One region of the Gordonia sp. DT218 genome, then DNA from elsewhere that is predicted to be linked to it. Evidence: predicted binding sites of a transcription regulator. Region 1 holds the regulator's gene; each other region holds the start of a gene.
The links. Region 1 encodes LexA, which represses DNA repair genes until DNA is damaged. Its sites were predicted from a motif close to CGAACANNTGTTCG; they were not measured.

Region 2: the regulator LexA is predicted to act here: its motif matches at 1,402-1,415, upstream of ACPXCG_RS11030 (SAV_6107 family HEPN domain-containing protein).
Region 3: the regulator LexA is predicted to act here: its motif matches at 2,045-2,058, upstream of ACPXCG_RS08300 (DUF222 domain-containing protein).
Region 4: the regulator LexA is predicted to act here: its motif matches at 1,358-1,371, upstream of ACPXCG_RS18185 (DUF222 domain-containing protein).

What each region holds. Positions count from the first base shown of each region.
Region 1 is NZ_JBNCNS010000005.1:305,229-309,211, reverse strand. Features, by position in the region: gene hrpA (ATP-dependent RNA helicase HrpA) at 1-234, shown strand, start outside; gene nrdR (transcriptional regulator NrdR) at 337-828, opposite strand; gene ACPXCG_RS19710 (LysM peptidoglycan-binding domain-containing protein) at 932-1,483, opposite strand; gene lexA (transcriptional repressor LexA) at 1,721-2,479, shown strand; gene ACPXCG_RS19700 (putative PEP-binding protein) at 2,494-3,983, opposite strand, start outside.
Region 2 is NZ_JBNCNS010000002.1:895,223-899,205, forward strand. Features, by position in the region: gene ACPXCG_RS11020 (phytoene desaturase family protein) at 1-638, opposite strand, end outside; gene ACPXCG_RS11025 (GNAT family N-acetyltransferase) at 658-1,314, opposite strand; gene ACPXCG_RS11030 (SAV_6107 family HEPN domain-containing protein) at 1,567-2,040, shown strand; gene ACPXCG_RS11035 (DUF3040 domain-containing protein) at 2,201-2,602, shown strand; gene mraZ (division/cell wall cluster transcriptional repressor MraZ) at 3,065-3,505, shown strand; gene rsmH (16S rRNA (cytosine(1402)-N(4))-methyltransferase RsmH) at 3,798-3,983, shown strand, end outside.
Region 3 is NZ_JBNCNS010000002.1:342,189-346,171, forward strand. Features, by position in the region: gene ACPXCG_RS08290 (PH domain-containing protein) at 1-74, opposite strand, end outside; gene ACPXCG_RS08295 (PH domain-containing protein) at 61-561, opposite strand; gene ACPXCG_RS08300 (DUF222 domain-containing protein) at 794-2,029, opposite strand; gene ACPXCG_RS08305 (SGNH/GDSL hydrolase family protein) at 2,163-2,951, opposite strand; gene ACPXCG_RS08310 (SGNH/GDSL hydrolase family protein) at 2,986-3,750, opposite strand; gene ACPXCG_RS08315 (SDR family NAD(P)-dependent oxidoreductase) at 3,774-3,983, opposite strand, start outside.
Region 4 is NZ_JBNCNS010000004.1:631,951-635,933, reverse strand. Features, by position in the region: gene ACPXCG_RS18190 (IS110 family transposase) at 1-986, opposite strand, end outside; gene ACPXCG_RS18185 (DUF222 domain-containing protein) at 1,386-2,630, shown strand; gene ACPXCG_RS18180 (fatty acid desaturase family protein) at 2,831-3,983, opposite strand, start outside.

The DNA of each region.
Region 1 (3,983 bases):
GACCTCTTGGCATCATCGAGCCGCGATCGCGATGCCCTGGCCGCGGTCGACCGCGTGATCGCGCACTGGAATCAGCGAGTCGCCCAGCTCCCCGTCGGTCGGCGCGATGCCTTCAACGAGTACGCACATTGGATGGTCGAGGAACTGCGGGTCGGTCTGTTCTCGCAGCGCCTCGGTACCGCCTATCCGATCTCCGAGAAGCGAGCGCTCCGCTTTCTGGACGCGTTCCGCTGAGCTCTCTGGACGCGTTCCGCTGAGCTTTCTGGACGCGTTCCGCTGAGCTCTCTGGACGGGTTCCGCTGAGCGCATGTCCGAGCGCACATCGCCCGGGCGCCGTCATTCCGAGACGATCGACCCCGTGGCGTCCACTGTCTTCCCGTGCGTCAAGTCGCCCTGCAGGTCATCGATCTCACGCTGGAAGTCCTCGAGCGAGTCGAACGAGCGGTACACCGACGCAAATCGGAGGTAGGCCACCTCGTCGAGCTCACGCAGCGGCTTGAGGATCGCCAATCCCACTTCGTTGCTGGGGATCTCGGCCGATCCGGATGCGCGAACGGCATCCTCGACCTGTTGCGCGAGCTGGGCGAGCGCGTCTTCGGCCACCGCGCGGCCCTGGCACGCCCGACGAACTCCGCGCATCACCTTCTCACGACTGAACGGCTCGGTGACCCCGTTGCGTTTCGCCACCGACAGCACGGCGCTCTCCACCGTCGAGAACCGGCGACCACACTCCGCACACGAACGGCGCCGTCGGATCGCCTGCCCTTCATCGGCGACACGCGAGTCGATGACCTTGGTGTCTTCGTTCTTACAAAACGGGCAGCGCATGTTGTCCTCACGCACATCTCGGGACACTCCGGCGCACCGGATGCTCGCTACGCCGTGCCGGTTCCCGGCTGGAACCTGTGCCATGGAGGATACCGTCCGTTGCTCAGCGGTATGCGGGCGCGATCAGCGCCTGCCCGACATGGAGGCCCGAGGCGGGCAGGGCGTTGCGCTCGACGATCTGATCGATGACCGACTGGCGCGGCAGATCCGGCGCCACCCGATCGGCGATCGAGCTCAGGGAGTCGCCCTGCCGCACATGCACCACCTCGGTGCCCACCGGTTGCGGGGCGACGGACGCGGCGTAGTTCGTCCCCACGATGGCGACGACCCAGACGAGCGCGGCCAGTGCACCCCCGACCAGCACCGCCAGTGCGGCCGCACGACGGCGGGCATAGACCCGCCGATCGTCCGCCGGTGCCGCACACCGGGTGCCGACGATCGTCGTGCCCGGGTTGTAACGCCCGGCCGGACGTCGGTCGGCCGGACGGGTCGGCTCGACCCTGGCGGCGCGCCGGGGACGCGTGCCGACGCCCGACGTGACCGGCCGTCGCGGCGCGCGCGTCGGTGTCTCGCGGGACCGGGTCCCGCTGCTCGGCAGATCGCGCACGAGCGTCTCGCGGGTCGACGCCTCACGGGTCAAGGTGGCTGTGCTCATCGTGTCCTCCTGGGATCCGAATCGGCCGTCCCCTCGATCACATGTTCGATGGAACGCATGTTCGATTTGTAGCACGATGCGCCGACAAAGTCTCGACACGCGTCGAACAAATGTTTGAACCTGTCGGCCGGTTCGGTTAACCTCGGCCGTGAGACACGCGATCGACCAGCAATTTTGCGAGACGAACCCGATTCGGCGACAGCCGACGATGCAACAGCCGACAGGAAGGACTCAGCGATGAGCGACAAGGCCGGCGGGCGGCGCGGAGCCTCCCGCGCGATCCACGAGAGCGTAGACGCCCCCGACGAGTCGTCCGATCCGGCACCTGTCGTCGCCGACCCCGAGTTCGCGGAGACAGCCCTCACCGCACGCCAGAGCGGGGTCCTGGAGTTCATCCGCCAGTCCGTGCGGGAGCGTGGCTATCCGCCCAGTATCCGCGAGATCGGCGACGCGGTCGGACTGACCTCGACGTCATCGGTGGCGCATCAGCTCCGCACCCTGGAACGCAAGGGATTGCTCAAGCGCGATCACAACCGGCCGCGTGCGGTGAACATCCAGGACGGCGACCACACCCCGCCGGGCGGTGCCGCTGCCGGACTCGCCGACGGTCAGGAGCTGCCCACGCCGACCTTCGTGCCCGTCCTCGGTCGGATCGCCGCCGGCGGACCGATCCTGGCGGAGCAGGCCGTCGAGGACGTGTTCCCGCTCCCGCGAGAACTGGTCGGTGAGGGATCGCTGTTCCTGCTGCGCGTCGTCGGCGAGTCGATGATCGACGCCGCCATCTGCGACGGCGACTGGGTGGTGGTCCGGCAACAGAACGTCGCAGACAACGGCGACATCGTCGCAGCAATGATCGACGGCGAGGCGACCGTGAAGACGTTCAAGCGCAAGGACGGTCACGTCTGGCTGATGCCGCACAACGAGCTCTTCGATCCCATCCCCGGCGACGAGGCCGCGATCCTCGGCAAGGTCGTCACGGTGATGCGGCGCGTGTGAGGGTCGCCTGAGGGTCAGCCGTCGAGCGCCGCCGACGCGACCGCACGGGCCTCGGCGGGACCGGCGGTCGTCAGCACCGCTTGTGCGGCAGACCGGCATTGGTCGAGAGTCACCTCCGCGAGGCGTGCGCCGACCGGGGCAGCCGCGGCGGGCGCCGCGGACAACGAACTGACACCCATGCCGACGAGCACACACGCCAGCAACGGATCGGCGGCCGCCTCACCGCACACCCCGACCGGCTTGTCCGCCGCCTGACCGGCGCGGGCGACCATGTCGATCAGCGCGAGCGCGGCCGGCTGCCACGGATCCGTCAGCGTGGCGAGTTCGGCCGACATCCGATCGGCGGCCATCGTGTACTGCGTCAGATCGTTGGTGCCGATCGAGACGAAGTCGACCTCCGCCAGGATCGCCGCAGCCAGGATCGCGGCAGCCGGCACCTCGACCATCACCCCCGCGACCAACCCACGGCGACGCACCTCGCCCGCGAATTCCGCTGCCTCGGAAGGCGATGCGATCATCGGGGCCATCACCCACGGCGTGGCTCCGCCCTCCTGCGCGGCGGCCGCGATCGCATCGAGCTGCGCCGCGCGGATATCGGGATGGTCGATGGCGATGCGATTGCCCCGGACGCCCAGCGCCGGATTGGCCTCATTCAGTTGGGTCACGAATTTCAGCGGCTTGTCCGACCCGGCGTCGAGCGTCCGGATCACCACTTTCTGATCGGCGAACGCGTCGATCACCTCGCGGTACAGCGTCGTCTGCTCGGCGATCGTCGGCGCCTCGGCGCGATCGAGGAACGCCAGCTCCGTGCGGAACAGCCCGACCCCCTCGACCGGATAGCCGGATGCGGTCCGTGCCGACGCCCCGTCGGCGACGTTCGCGAGCACCGAGACCCGATGTCCGTCCGCGGTCGCCCCAGGGCCCGTCCACGACGCCACCGCAGCAGCTTTGCGGCGGCTCTCGTCGACACCGGCGAGCGCCTTCGCCTCGTCGGGTTCGATCTCCAGAGTGCCCGCCGTACCGTCGACGAGCACTCTGGTGCCGACGGCCACGGTCGCGAGCCGGCCGACTGCGACAACGCACGGAATCCCCAACTGACGGGCGATGATCGCCGTGTGACTCGTCGGACCTCCGAGACGTGTGACCAACGCGATGATCAGTGTCGGATCGAGTCCGGCAGTATCCGCCGGGGCGAGGTCGTCGGCGAGCAGCACCGACGGCACGGGCGGTTCCGGTACGCCGGGCTCGGGTACCCCGAGCAACTCGGCGACAACCCGATCCCGGACGTCGTTGAGATCGGTGACCCGTTCGGCCATCAGTCCGCCGAGCTTGGTGAACATCGCGGCGAACTGTTCGGTCGCGGCCACCGCCGCGGCCGGCGCGGGGGTGCCGGTGGCGATCAATGCCGACGCCGCACCGACCCAACCACGGTCCTCGGCCAGACCCGCGGTCGCCACGAGCACCTCCGACGCCGCGCCCGAGGCATGCGAGGCCCGCTCCCGGA
Region 2 (3,983 bases), on a different contig from region 1:
AGCGCGGCCTTGAGTGGCTCGGAGGTGAACCACCGGTCGAGGAGGGTGTCGCCGGAGGACATCAGCTCCTGCGTCAGGGAGAGCATCGCACCGGTCCGGTGTCCGATGAGTCCCGTCCGGGCGGAGTCGGCGGTGCTCGCGAGACCGGTGAACGCCGCAGCGAACCGTCCCGGACCCGCCGGGGCGTAGAACGCGCGCATGACGGACTTGGCCCGGGGTCGCCACACCTCGACGAATCGTCGGTAGGCCTCGGCGTCGTCCGACCCGACCGCACGCTCGATCGACTCGCACGTGGCGTCGAGGTCGGTGCGGAAGATGATCGGCCCGGTCCGATCGGTCGAGGGGGCGAACGCCCAGGGATCACAGTCGACGTAACGCAGTCCGTGATCGGCGAGAGACAGCTCGTCGAGGATGGGGGAATGGCGGATCATCAGGTGCGCCGACGACCCGCGATCGACCCGATAGCCGGGGAAACGCTCGACCGTGGAGACCGCGCCACCGGCGACGTGGTCGCGTTCGATGACGCGCACCGATCGCCCGGCACGGGCCAGGTAGGCCGCCGCGACCAGGCCGTTGTGGCCCGCCCCGACGACGATCGCGTCGAGTGGCCGATGGGTTCGATCGCCGGCGGGGCTCACGCCCGGCGATTCCGCCCGGTCATCGTGCCCGGGCCGGGTCGTCGGGGCCCAGCGGAAGCGGCCGTCCCAGAAATGCGAACGGGCGCGGATCGCCGGTGAAGGTGAAATGGCGCAGTATGTCGACGAATCCCATTCGCCGGTACAGGGACCAGGCGCGGTTGTCCTCGGCAGGCGCCTCGGGGGTCGACAGCAACACCTGGCACTCGGGCCGACCGGCGAGCAACCGGCCGAGGAGCCACTGTCCGATGCCGCGTCCCTGTGCCGTCGGGTGCACGTGCAGTTCGGTGAGCTCGAAGTAGTCGCGGGTGATCGCATCGACGGAGGGATCGGAATGTCCCGCCTGGCGCAGGCCGATGCGGAGCTGCTGATTCCACCACTGGTCGCGTGCGCCCTGATAGCCGTAGGCGATCCCGACGAGGAGTTCGTCGTCGGCGAGGGCCACCGGCCGGGCCAAGCGCCGGCGCACCATCTGCGGGGAGGTGATCTCCGTGGCCGGCACCGTCGCCACCGCCCCGACCGCACGCCAGCCGGGCCGGGTGATGTGGTCGCGCCAGAGCGCCGCCCGGTGAATCTCGGTACCGCGTGGGTAGTTCATCGCGGTCACGTAGATGTCGAGGGCGGGTTCGAGCCAAATCCGGGAATCCTGGCCGGTCAGATCAACGAGGCGGATCGTCAACGAACGTCTGTCCTCTCGTCGAACACTGGACATCGGGGTCGGCCGTCGCCTTGAAGGTGACGGAGGTGCTAGCTATATTGAATATGTCGAACGGGTGTTCGATGAATCAGCCTCCGCAAGCTGTTCTGTCCACCCGGCCGACATCGGGCGTCGGCCCGACGGCGACGAGGGAAGCGTTTGCTGTCGGGCCGACGTTGTATACAGCAGTCGCACCGCATACAACGACGGCCGACTGACCACGGGGAGGTGGACATGCCCAACTCGATTCCGACGACCGGGTCCACGACGGACATCGATCCGATCGTGGTGGGACGTAGCCGTGACCTGCTCGACCGCGCCCAGAACCTGTTCGACAACGCCGACGGCGTCGACGACTCCGCAGAGCGCTTCCGTCAGTACTACCTCACCGCGTTGCGTGCCGCAGGCGCGGCGCTGGAGATCCACGAACCGACGAACAGGCCGGTCCGACGCAGGCATTCCCGTAGCGCCTGGAATCGGGTTCCGGTGGTGGTGCCGGAGCTCGACGACCACGCCGCCTACTTCGCCGCCCGCTCGCGGATACGTCTCGACATCGAGGCCGGCCTGATCCGCTCGATCGATGATCGCGCGGTCCAGCAGATGCGCCGTAGGGTCATCGACCTGCTAAATGCCGTCGAGGCGTTGCTGATCTCGTACGAACAAGGCAAGTTGCCCCACCAGGCCGCGCATTCGGACCGGACCGCGTAACGGTATGATCCGACCCAACCTCGGGTAATGGTGGTCGCCGGGTGATTCTGCTCGTATCATGGGAAATTGAAGCCGCAGACGGCGGCAGACGGCGTCGACATCGCGCAGGACCGGCAACGGCGATGCGGTCGGGTCGGTGGAGTGGGAGTTAGGAGGGTCGGTGCCTCTTTCGGAGCACGAGCAGCGGATGCTCGAACAGATCGAAAGCGCTCTGTATGCCGAAGACCCGAAGTTCGCGTCGAGCGTCAAGCGTCGTCGCCTCGGACGGTCCAGCGGCCGGCGCCGCCTGCAAGCGGTTGCCATCTTCGTTGTGGGTCTGGTCCTCCTCGTCGGTGGACTCATCGTCGAGGTGCGCGTCGGCGGGTTCCCGATCATCAGCCTCGTCGGCTTTCTCGTCATGTTCGGGGCCGGGTTGCTCGCCCTCTGGGGCGGCGGCAGTCGATCAGCGGGGGCAGACCGTGAGCAAGGCCCCGGTGCCAAGGAATCCCGCGGCGGCGGACCCAAGCGAAAGTTCTCCGAACGCATGGAAGAGCGGTTCAACCGCCGCTTCGAGCAGGAGTAGATCCTCCGCCGGGTGAGACCGGCGCCAGGTCGTTCACAGACCGCACACCACTTCGGTGTGCGGTCTTTTCGTCTTCGACGCCCGCCGGTGGAGGCCGGCGACCCGTCCCGCGACTCCCAGCCGCTTTCTCCACGGTGCCCCGCTTCGATTGCCCACCTGCCCCACCCCGATTCCCCACGGTGCCCCACCGGCGTGCCCCACTACGCCCCACCGTGAGCGGACTTCATGTCTCACCTGGCACTTTGATGTGATTGAGCATCATTGCCACCACCCGCCTGTGCTTGCGACGCGCCGTGTCGCGGATCGTTCCCCACTCGAAATCAGGCCATTGAACTGGACTTTTCTGATCCTGTGGAGGGTAAGTGGAGCGTCGGGGGTGGAAAGTGGAGGAAAGTGGGGTACTGTGGCAGCACTGGGTGAGGCGAACCGGACGTCGAACCCAGTAGGGCAGGAGGTGACGACATGTCCGTGCGATTTGTCGGCACCTACACGCCCAAGTTGGACGACAAAGGGCGGCTCACGTTGCCCGCCAAGTTCCGCGACGCGCTGGCAGGAGGGGTGATGGTCACACGAGGCCAGGACCGCAGCCTGTCGGTGTATCGGGCCGAAGAGTTCGACGCGATAGCGGAACAGACGATGGCGGCATCGCGGAACAACCCGGAGGCGCGGGCGTTCCAGCGGTACTTCTTCGCGAGTACCGATGAGCAGCGGCCGGACGGACAGGGACGGATCACCTTGTCCGGTGAGCACCGGAACTATGCCGGCCTGTCCAAGGACTGCGTGGTGATCGGCGGGTTCGATCACCTCGAGATCTGGGACGCGCAGACATGGAGCGACTACCAGAGTCAGCACGAGGAGGACTTCTCCGCCGCGGGCTCGGCAGCCCTGGACGCGTTGCTCTAGCAGGCACCGCCCGGGCAGACAGATGAATACGGGATCGGATGGGTCGAGGCCTCGGCCCGGAGCGACCCTGGCGTACTTCCCCAACGCCAGGTGCGCGATCGGGCCGAGACCCCGCCTCATCGGAGACCTCCCGTTGCGAGCCCTCACCGCCCGAGACCGACGAATCGAACCGCACAGTCCGAGGAGGAGGTCGGTGAACGCACGCCACGAGGAGCCGGACGGCGAATCCGGTCGGCTCACTCCGCACGCGGAGCCGAGCGGTGCGCCCCGCCGTTCTGGCGAGTTCGGTCATCTGCCGGTGATGGCGGACCGCATGGTCGACCTCATCACGGCAGCGTTCCCCCGAAGCGCCGGCACTCCGATCTTCGTGGACGGCACGCTCGGGGCAGGCGGCCACACCGAGCTCATACTGCGCGCAGATCCACGGGTCCGGGTGATCGGCATCGACCGGGACAGCAACGCGCTCGACATCGCGCGC
Region 3 (3,983 bases), on a different contig from region 1:
GGGGACAGTCGATGCCAGACCTCCGGGCCGTCGTCGCGGAAGATCTCGGCGGGTGGATTGTCAGGTCGCGTCATCGGTGTGGGCCTGGGTGCGAGCGGTGAGATCTGCGGCGGCGTTCCGCGCGACGGAGGCATCGAACCCGACGATCCGGATGGTTCCCGCCGACGACGCGGTGGTGACCGTGAGAGTCGCCAGGTTCAGCAATTGCTCGATCGGCCCGGCCGCGGTGTCGACCACCTGGATGCGGGCGATCGGGATGATCACGCGGCTCCGCACGAACCAGCCGGACTGGGTGTAGACGGCGTCGTCGCTGATCTCCCACCGGTGAAAGCGATACCGCCATCCCGGCACCACGATCACGAAGAACGCCGTGACCACCACGGCGACCACCGCGACGGCAAGTGCTGCCCAGCGCGCCGGATCGGCGAGTGCTGCGACGACGACGGCCGCGGCAAGGACCGGGATACCCGTCAGCAGTGGCGTCATCCGCCACATGGTGACAGCGCGTGGATCCACCTGGTGTACGGGTTCGCGAAGCAGCAACGGCGGTGTCGGTTCCATCTCGGCCGAGTCTATTCGACAGTCGGTGCGACGATCTCGATACGACCCTGGCTGCGGCCGCCGGGGCGAGGCCCCCCACGCTATGGAGTTGTCAATGGTCGTGCGCGGTCCCGTCGGGGGGTCGGGTGCGCGGTGAAGGTGCTTACCTGAAATGTGCTGCGCTGGAGTGCGGATCTTTCCCGGTCCGCTGGTCGAGTGGCCGACGGACGTGGTGAGGAGGCGTTTCGCGTCCTCAGGCGGCGATGTTGTCGAGGTGCAGGGTGCGTCGGTTATGGGCGGGCAATGGTTTTCGGTATGGGTCAACGGTGCTCGGTGGGATGAGCCAGGGGCGGCGGTCGATGCCGAGGGCGATGTCCCACCTGTGGGCGTGGACCTGGGCGTGGCAGGACGGACATAAGAGGCAGCCGTTGTCGAGGTCGGTGGGTCCGCCGTCGCTCCAGAACACCATGTGGTGCACGTGTGCCCAGGAGGCGGGTGCCCCGCATTTGATGCAGCATTGGTCGCGAGCGATGATGGCTTTGCGTTGGTGTGGGGTGAACAGGCGTTGTTCAAAGCCCATGTCCAGTGGTGCGCGGTTGCCGTCGATGATGATCTCGGTGATGCCGGCATCGCACGCCAACATCTTTGCCGTCGCCTGCGATACCGGGCCGAGCCATGGCAGCGACGCGAGGTCGGGGGTGTCGACCGGGATGGTCAGGTTGATGTGTGTCTTCGGTGCGGTCATGAACGGGGTGTTCGCCGACGTGGCGGCGTCGAGGATCTGTTCGAGTGCGTCGGCGCGTTGCTGACCGGGGGTGCGGGCGTCGGGGGAGCCGTCGGGTTCGGGTCGTGCCTGGGTGAGTGAGTCGATGGCGGCGGTGATTTTCTCGCCGATCACGATGTCGAGGTCACCAGAGACTTTCACTCGCCCATCCGTGGTCGGGACGACGTTGAATTCGTTGAGTCGGCGGTCCTCACCGGCGGGCAGGCCGCCGGTGCTGGCGGCGACCTGGTTACCGAGCCCACGTGCGACCTTCTCGATCTCTTTCGGCGCGGCTCCGGACAGCGCGTGGGCGATCAGCGCCTGCTCGTGTTCGAGGCGTTCCTCATCACAGAGTCCGTCGGCGGCGCGACGCATGATGTGCACCATGCCGGCCACCATCGCATCGACATGCTCACCGGAGAACACCCCATCTCCTGCGTAGCCCGGCAGTCGTTGCAGGGACGCCAGTGCTGTGCCGATCCGCAGCCAGCGTGACGCGACGCCGGGTGCGGCGCCCATGTCGATCAGCAGGTTGCGGGTTGTGCCGCCGGACTGTTGTGCGACGCCCAACCGGTCGAGCGCCGCGGCGTGGATCGCCAGCCGGTGATCGACAACGTTACGCAGTTCCAGCAACGCCTTGGTGGCGTCGAACACCTGCCGCCCTGACGCTGCATCGGCGACGGTGACCTCACGCGCACAAGCAATGATCGAGCTGATCTCCCCCATGTCATCCAGCATACTCGAACGCGTGTTCGAGTCAAGCATTTCTTCAGTGCCACAAAGAAACTCGCCAATTCTGGCCTCACGCAACTCTCCAGGATATCGCGACGCAACGACAAGATCGGCCGGGCTCGAGGGATCAGCCGAGCAACTCGCGCAGGCCCTCCGCCACCGCCGCCATTCCCTCGGCGTTGGGATGGAAGGAAGCGCCGATCCGGTTCAGATCGGTGAAGAACCCGAAGACCCAGGGTGCCGCGTCACCGAGCGCATGGGCTTCGCTCAACGAAGACGCGGAAAACAGTTCGGCACCGGACCGATCTGCGGCCACCAGGTGCGCCTCGCGCACGGCGGCCTGAATGCGGCGCGCCTTTGCCAGATCTGCTGCGGGAAAAGGGACGTCATGTCCGGCGACGGTGCGGTCACCGACGGCGGTCAGATAGTCGACCAGAACGATCCGTGCTCGTGGAGCGCGTTCGCGTACTTCACCGACCACCACGACGAGACCATCGGCGGTGCGCTCGATGTCGGCACTCGTCGGATCCGGAACGGGGTCGCTGACCATTCCGGCCACCAGCTTCGCGATCGGTGATGCCGGAGCATGTTGTCGCCACGCCGCGGCGAGCATGAAGCCGATGTACTGCAGATCGTTTCCACCCGCTGTGACGGTGACGACGTCGGCCTCCGCAGGCAGCTTGTCGATCTGCGGCCCGAATCGTGTTCCGGTCGGCGAGATCTGCTCGGTGCGGACGATGTTGTCTGTCGTCGCACCCGACACCGAGAGGTCAACCAGGCGGGCGTCGAGATGCTCGGCGAGGAGATGGGCATAGTTCCGTGTGGAGCGCATTGCCGCCGAATCGTCCATCGGCGAAATTCCGGGGCCGGCCGCATAGGAGCTTCCCAGGGCAGCGATGCGGCGGATGTGGGACACCTGGCCATCGTGCCAGGGTCGCCGAGCGCGACGACTACCGCGTTGTGGCTCGTGGTTCGACGGCGATCCAGGTCGGGTGCTTCGCATCCCGATCATCTCCCGACGATCGGCCTCGGAGTCGCCGGATGACCCACGGGGCCAGGTGACTACGCGTGAAACGCAGATCCTCGGTCCAGCGGTATCCGATGATCGGTTCCACCGGCCGGTCGGGCATCGCAAGCGTGTGGACGCCGATGGCGCGTAGGACATGTGCCGCAACCCGCTGATGGCCGATCGGATTGAGGTGGAGTCGATCGTCGGACCAGTAGGCCGGTCGCCGGATCTCGCTGTCGTGGAACATGTCGACGAACGTCAGATCCTCGTCGGCGGCCAGGGTGGCGATCTCGGTGGTGAGGAACTCGCCGCGGGACCGGATGGTGTCGCGGAACGGCAACCCAGACGAGGGGTCCGCGCCGGCGAGCAGGACGACCTCGATCCCCGCGTCGCGGCATCGTCGGACCGCTTGGCGGGTGAGCTCGATCAACCGCGCGAGATCCCCGCCCGGACGCAACATGTCGTTGCCGCCCCCGTTGAAGGTGAGCAGGGTGGGCAGTGGATTCAATGCGAGTGCCGTATCGACCTGTTCGGTGGCGATCGGTTCCAGGAGGCGCCCACGGATCGCGAGATTGGCGTACTCGACGCCACCGTGCTCGGCCGCGAGACCTTCCGCGACCAGGTCGGCCCACCCGCGAGGATGGACGCCGTCCGGCTCATCGCCGACGCCTTCGGTGAAACTGTCGCCGATAGCAACGTATCGCATTGTGCCCCCGTGTCTTCCGGTCTCTAGGTGATGGTCACGCCGCCGTCGACCGGGATGGTCTGCCCGGTCACGTAACCCGATGCCGGCGAGGCCAGCCACACAGCCGTCGCCGCCAGTTCCTCGCCCTGGCCCATCCGGCCGAGGAGAACGCGCGGCAGCTGGGACTCCAGGTAGCCGTCGTGGTAGGTGTCGGTCATCTCGCTCTCGAAGAATCCCGGCGCGATCGCATTGAC
Region 4 (3,983 bases), on a different contig from region 1:
CGTTTCGCCACTTGTCGTTTGAGGCAGCGCATCGCCTCGCGTGAGGTCTTCCCTTCGGACATCTTGCGCTGGTGGTAGGCGTATCCGTCGCTGCTGGGTGTTCTGGCTTGAGTAACGGCGACGATGTGGATCGCCGAGTTCAGAGTGCGATCGCCGTAGCGTGAGAGCCGGTGACGTTGTTTGTCGGCACTGGCGACCTCGACAGGAGCGGTACCGGTGTAGCTCGCGAATGCCGCCTCGTTCGCGAAGCGGGTCGGATCACCGGTCCGAGCGAGAATCCGTGCCGCAGTATCGATCCCGACGCCATGAATCTTCATCAGCTTTGTGCCACTCGCAGCGAGCTCGGTCTTGACTCGGGTGCTGAGGTCGTCAATCTGAAACTGGATTCGCCGCAGGTCGCCGACTATCTCGAGGGCGACGTTCTTACGCATCGCGTCTGCCTGAGTCTCGGGCCGGAACGCTTTGAGCTGCTTGGCGGCGTCTTCGGTGTCGAAATCACGTCCAATGCCGCCCGGGAACAGCTCTCGCAGCAGCGCGTGGAGCTGATTGACGAGCCGCCCGTTCTGCTTGACCAGGTCGACCCGGCGTTCGTCGAGGACTCGCAAGACACCGGTTTGGCCTTCTGGGGCGACCGGCCGAAAATCGCCCTGACTGAATGCCACACACGCCGCCGCAGCGGCATCGATGCGGTCGTTCTTGCGGCGGCCACCACGCGAGAGTTGACGCACCCGGGCCGTCGCCGTCGATGGGACATCGACGACCGCCTCACCGCGGCTGACCAACCACTGCGTGAGATGGTGCCCGAGCCCGGAAGCGTTCTCCACGGCCCAAATCCGATCCGGCCACGCCTTGGACCATGTGATGAGCTGTGCGTAATCGTCGAACGATGACCTGATCCGCACAGATCCGAGATCCCGGTTGTTGGCCGAGTTCACCGCGGTAGCGGTGTGGGTGGACTTGTGCGGGTCGATACCGATCACGATCACTGTGAGGTGCGCCTTCCGAGCAGTGGACAGTGGCAATCCGCTGCCGGCATTCCGACTTCCAGCCACCCAGGGACGGGCGGCGTTCCTGTGTTGAGCCAGGCAGCGAACAGTGACCGCGAGGAAACAGAACCCTCTTAGAGCCAACCCTCCGGCCGGACGGGTGGCAGGAAGCCAGCGAGTCATCCCCGAGGTCACCTACGGCACGCTACGACCCGTAGGTTCGAACACGATGCCGCCCCAACATAGAAGTCGGGAGCCACATCCGAAGGCGTGACTCCTGTGACTCCTGTTCACGGCAGTCCACTGCAGTCCACTGCAGTTCACTGCTGGTACTGAAAGTCGTTGGGCTAAACCACTATTAGTTCTTGACTCGAACATACATGCGAGTAGTGTGGGGTCATGGGAGCAGCGGGGGATCTCACCATCACCGACATCTTGGGCGAACTGCGTATTGATGCGGAACTCAGCGGTCGCGGCGAATTCGAGGCAATGCAGTCGACCATCAGGGCACGCAACCAGATCGACCATCGTGCAGCCGTCCTCGCCGGTGCACTCGATCGCCTGGGAATCGCCAAAGATCACGGACGGACCACTCGAGAGTTGTTGATCGTCATGGGATTTGCGCCGTCGGCGGCGCAGCGACTGTTGCGCATCGCGGCCGGGGCGGCACAACTCCCGACCCTGGACGCGCACGCTGCCGACGGCGCCATCTCCGGCGAGCACACCGATGCGATCGTGCGCGGCATGAAGCACATCGCGACACGATCGCCGGAACCGATCGATGGGGCGATGCGTCATAAACATGTGACAGATCTTCTCGGACAGTTCTTCTCCGGCGCCACACCCGCCGAGATCATGGATCTCGCACGGACACTCGGCAACCAGATCGCCGCTTCGAGCGAGGGCGGCCTCCCTGCGGCCGAAGATCGGGCGCTCAACACGCTCGATCACGGCAAAGACGATGACGGTCGACTCCAGGTGCGGGCCGACCTCGACGTCGAGGTCGGCGAGAAGTTCCGTGCGGCCATCGACGAGCTGGCAGCGCCCCGGCCAGAACCCGACGGCTCACCGGATGCGGTCGACCCAGCGTCGTCAGGCCGACGCCCTGGAGACGCTCCTCGACATCGCCGCCCGCTGTGGCGACACCGCGTCCGCGCCGCGCACCCAGGTGCTGCTGAAGTGCCGGCCGACGCTCCGACGTTGTCGTCGTTGGCGCTCATGGGATCGGTCACCGAGGCCACGATGCGCGCACTTGCATGTGACACGTCGGTCACCACCGTCATCGTCGACGGCGAACGGGTCCCGCTCGACATCAGCCGCGAGAAGCGATTCTTCCCGGCGCACCTACGCAAGGCCCTCTACGTTCGCGACCAGTGCTGCATCAAGTGCGGCGCACCTGCCGACCGCGCCCACGCCCACCACATCCGTCACTGGGCAGACGGCGGGGACACATGTCTCGTGAACGGCTGCCTGCTCTGTCCGTCGTGTCATGCGGATGTGCATCACAACGCTTGGGAGGTGTTCATCGGTTCCGACCAGCATCCATGGCTCATCCCACCGCGGACCGTCGACCCGAGACGCAGACCCCTGCGTGCCTACAACAGACGCACGCTGACCACCGACGACCTCGCACTGGCCGGCTGACGCTCAACTGGCCCAGCGCTCAACAGGCCCAGCGCTCAACCGTCCCAGCGCAATTGATTTCTCGCACCCGGCAAACAACGGTTCATCCGGCCGGGACCGCATCAGTCCTTTGACAACTCCATAGTGTGAAAAAAGTGAGTGTGAAAGAAGTGTGCGCGCACTGTTGCTCGGGTGGCCGCCCTGACACGGCGGCCGCCCGATCAGCTCGCCGCCTGCACCGGCGCGTTCTTGAGTTCCCGCATCGCAGTGCGTAGACCCCGACGCCGACCGGTCACCGGATCGACCCCGAAGTGGTTCTGTACACCATCGCGCACGGCGAACCGCAACTCCGAGGCAGTCTCGGGCGCATCGTCGGACGTTGCCTTCAACAGCGCGTTGGGCAGCGCGAGCTTGGCGATGGTCCGGAACGACTGAAAATACTGGTGCACAATGGAACCCGTCGTATACGGCAGGTCGTACTTGTCGCACAGTTCACGCACCCGAACACCGATCTCCTCGTACCGATTGCTCGGCAGATCGGGGAACAGGTGGTGTTCGATCTGATGACTCAGGTTGCCGCTCATGAAACGCATCAGCGGTCCGGCACGAAAGTTCGCCGATCCCAGCATCTGTCGGAGATACCAGCGCGGCTGGTCCTCGTTCTCGTACTCCTCGACGGTGAACTTCTCGGCACCGTCCGGAAAGTGGCCGCAGAAGATCACCATGTACGACCAGTAGTTGCGAATGATGTTGGCGGTGAAGTTGGCGGTGATGTTCGACTTCCAATTGGGACCGGCGAGGACCGGGAAGATCAGGTAGTCCTTGGCCGCCTGCTTGCCGACCTTACGACCGATGATCCGCAGATCCTTGAAGGCCTGCCGGTAGGACTTCTCCTTCTTGCGGAGCTTCTCGGTCTCCAGATGGTGAAGCGCCACACCGTATTCGAAGAAAGTACCGAGGGTGAGGTTGTAGAACGGGTTCCCGACGTTCCACCACTCCCACGGCTGATCGCGCGTCACCCGCAGAATCCCGTAACCCACATCGTCATCCATCCCGACGATGTTGGTGTACTTGTGATGGACGAAGTTGTGGGAGTGCTTCCACTGCACACTCGGGCACGTGGTGTCCCACTCCCACGATGATGAATGGACCTCCGGATCGTTCATCCAGTCCCACTGCCCGTGCATCACGTTGTGCCCGAGTTCCATGTTCTCCACGATCTTCGCCAGACCGAGGATGGCGGTTCCTGCCACCCATGCCGGCTTGCGGTTGCTGAACATGAGCACCACACGACCGGTGGCGGCGAGGCTGCGCTGGATGGTGATCGAGCGCCGGATGTAGCGGGCATCCGACTCGCCGCGTTCTTCCTCGATG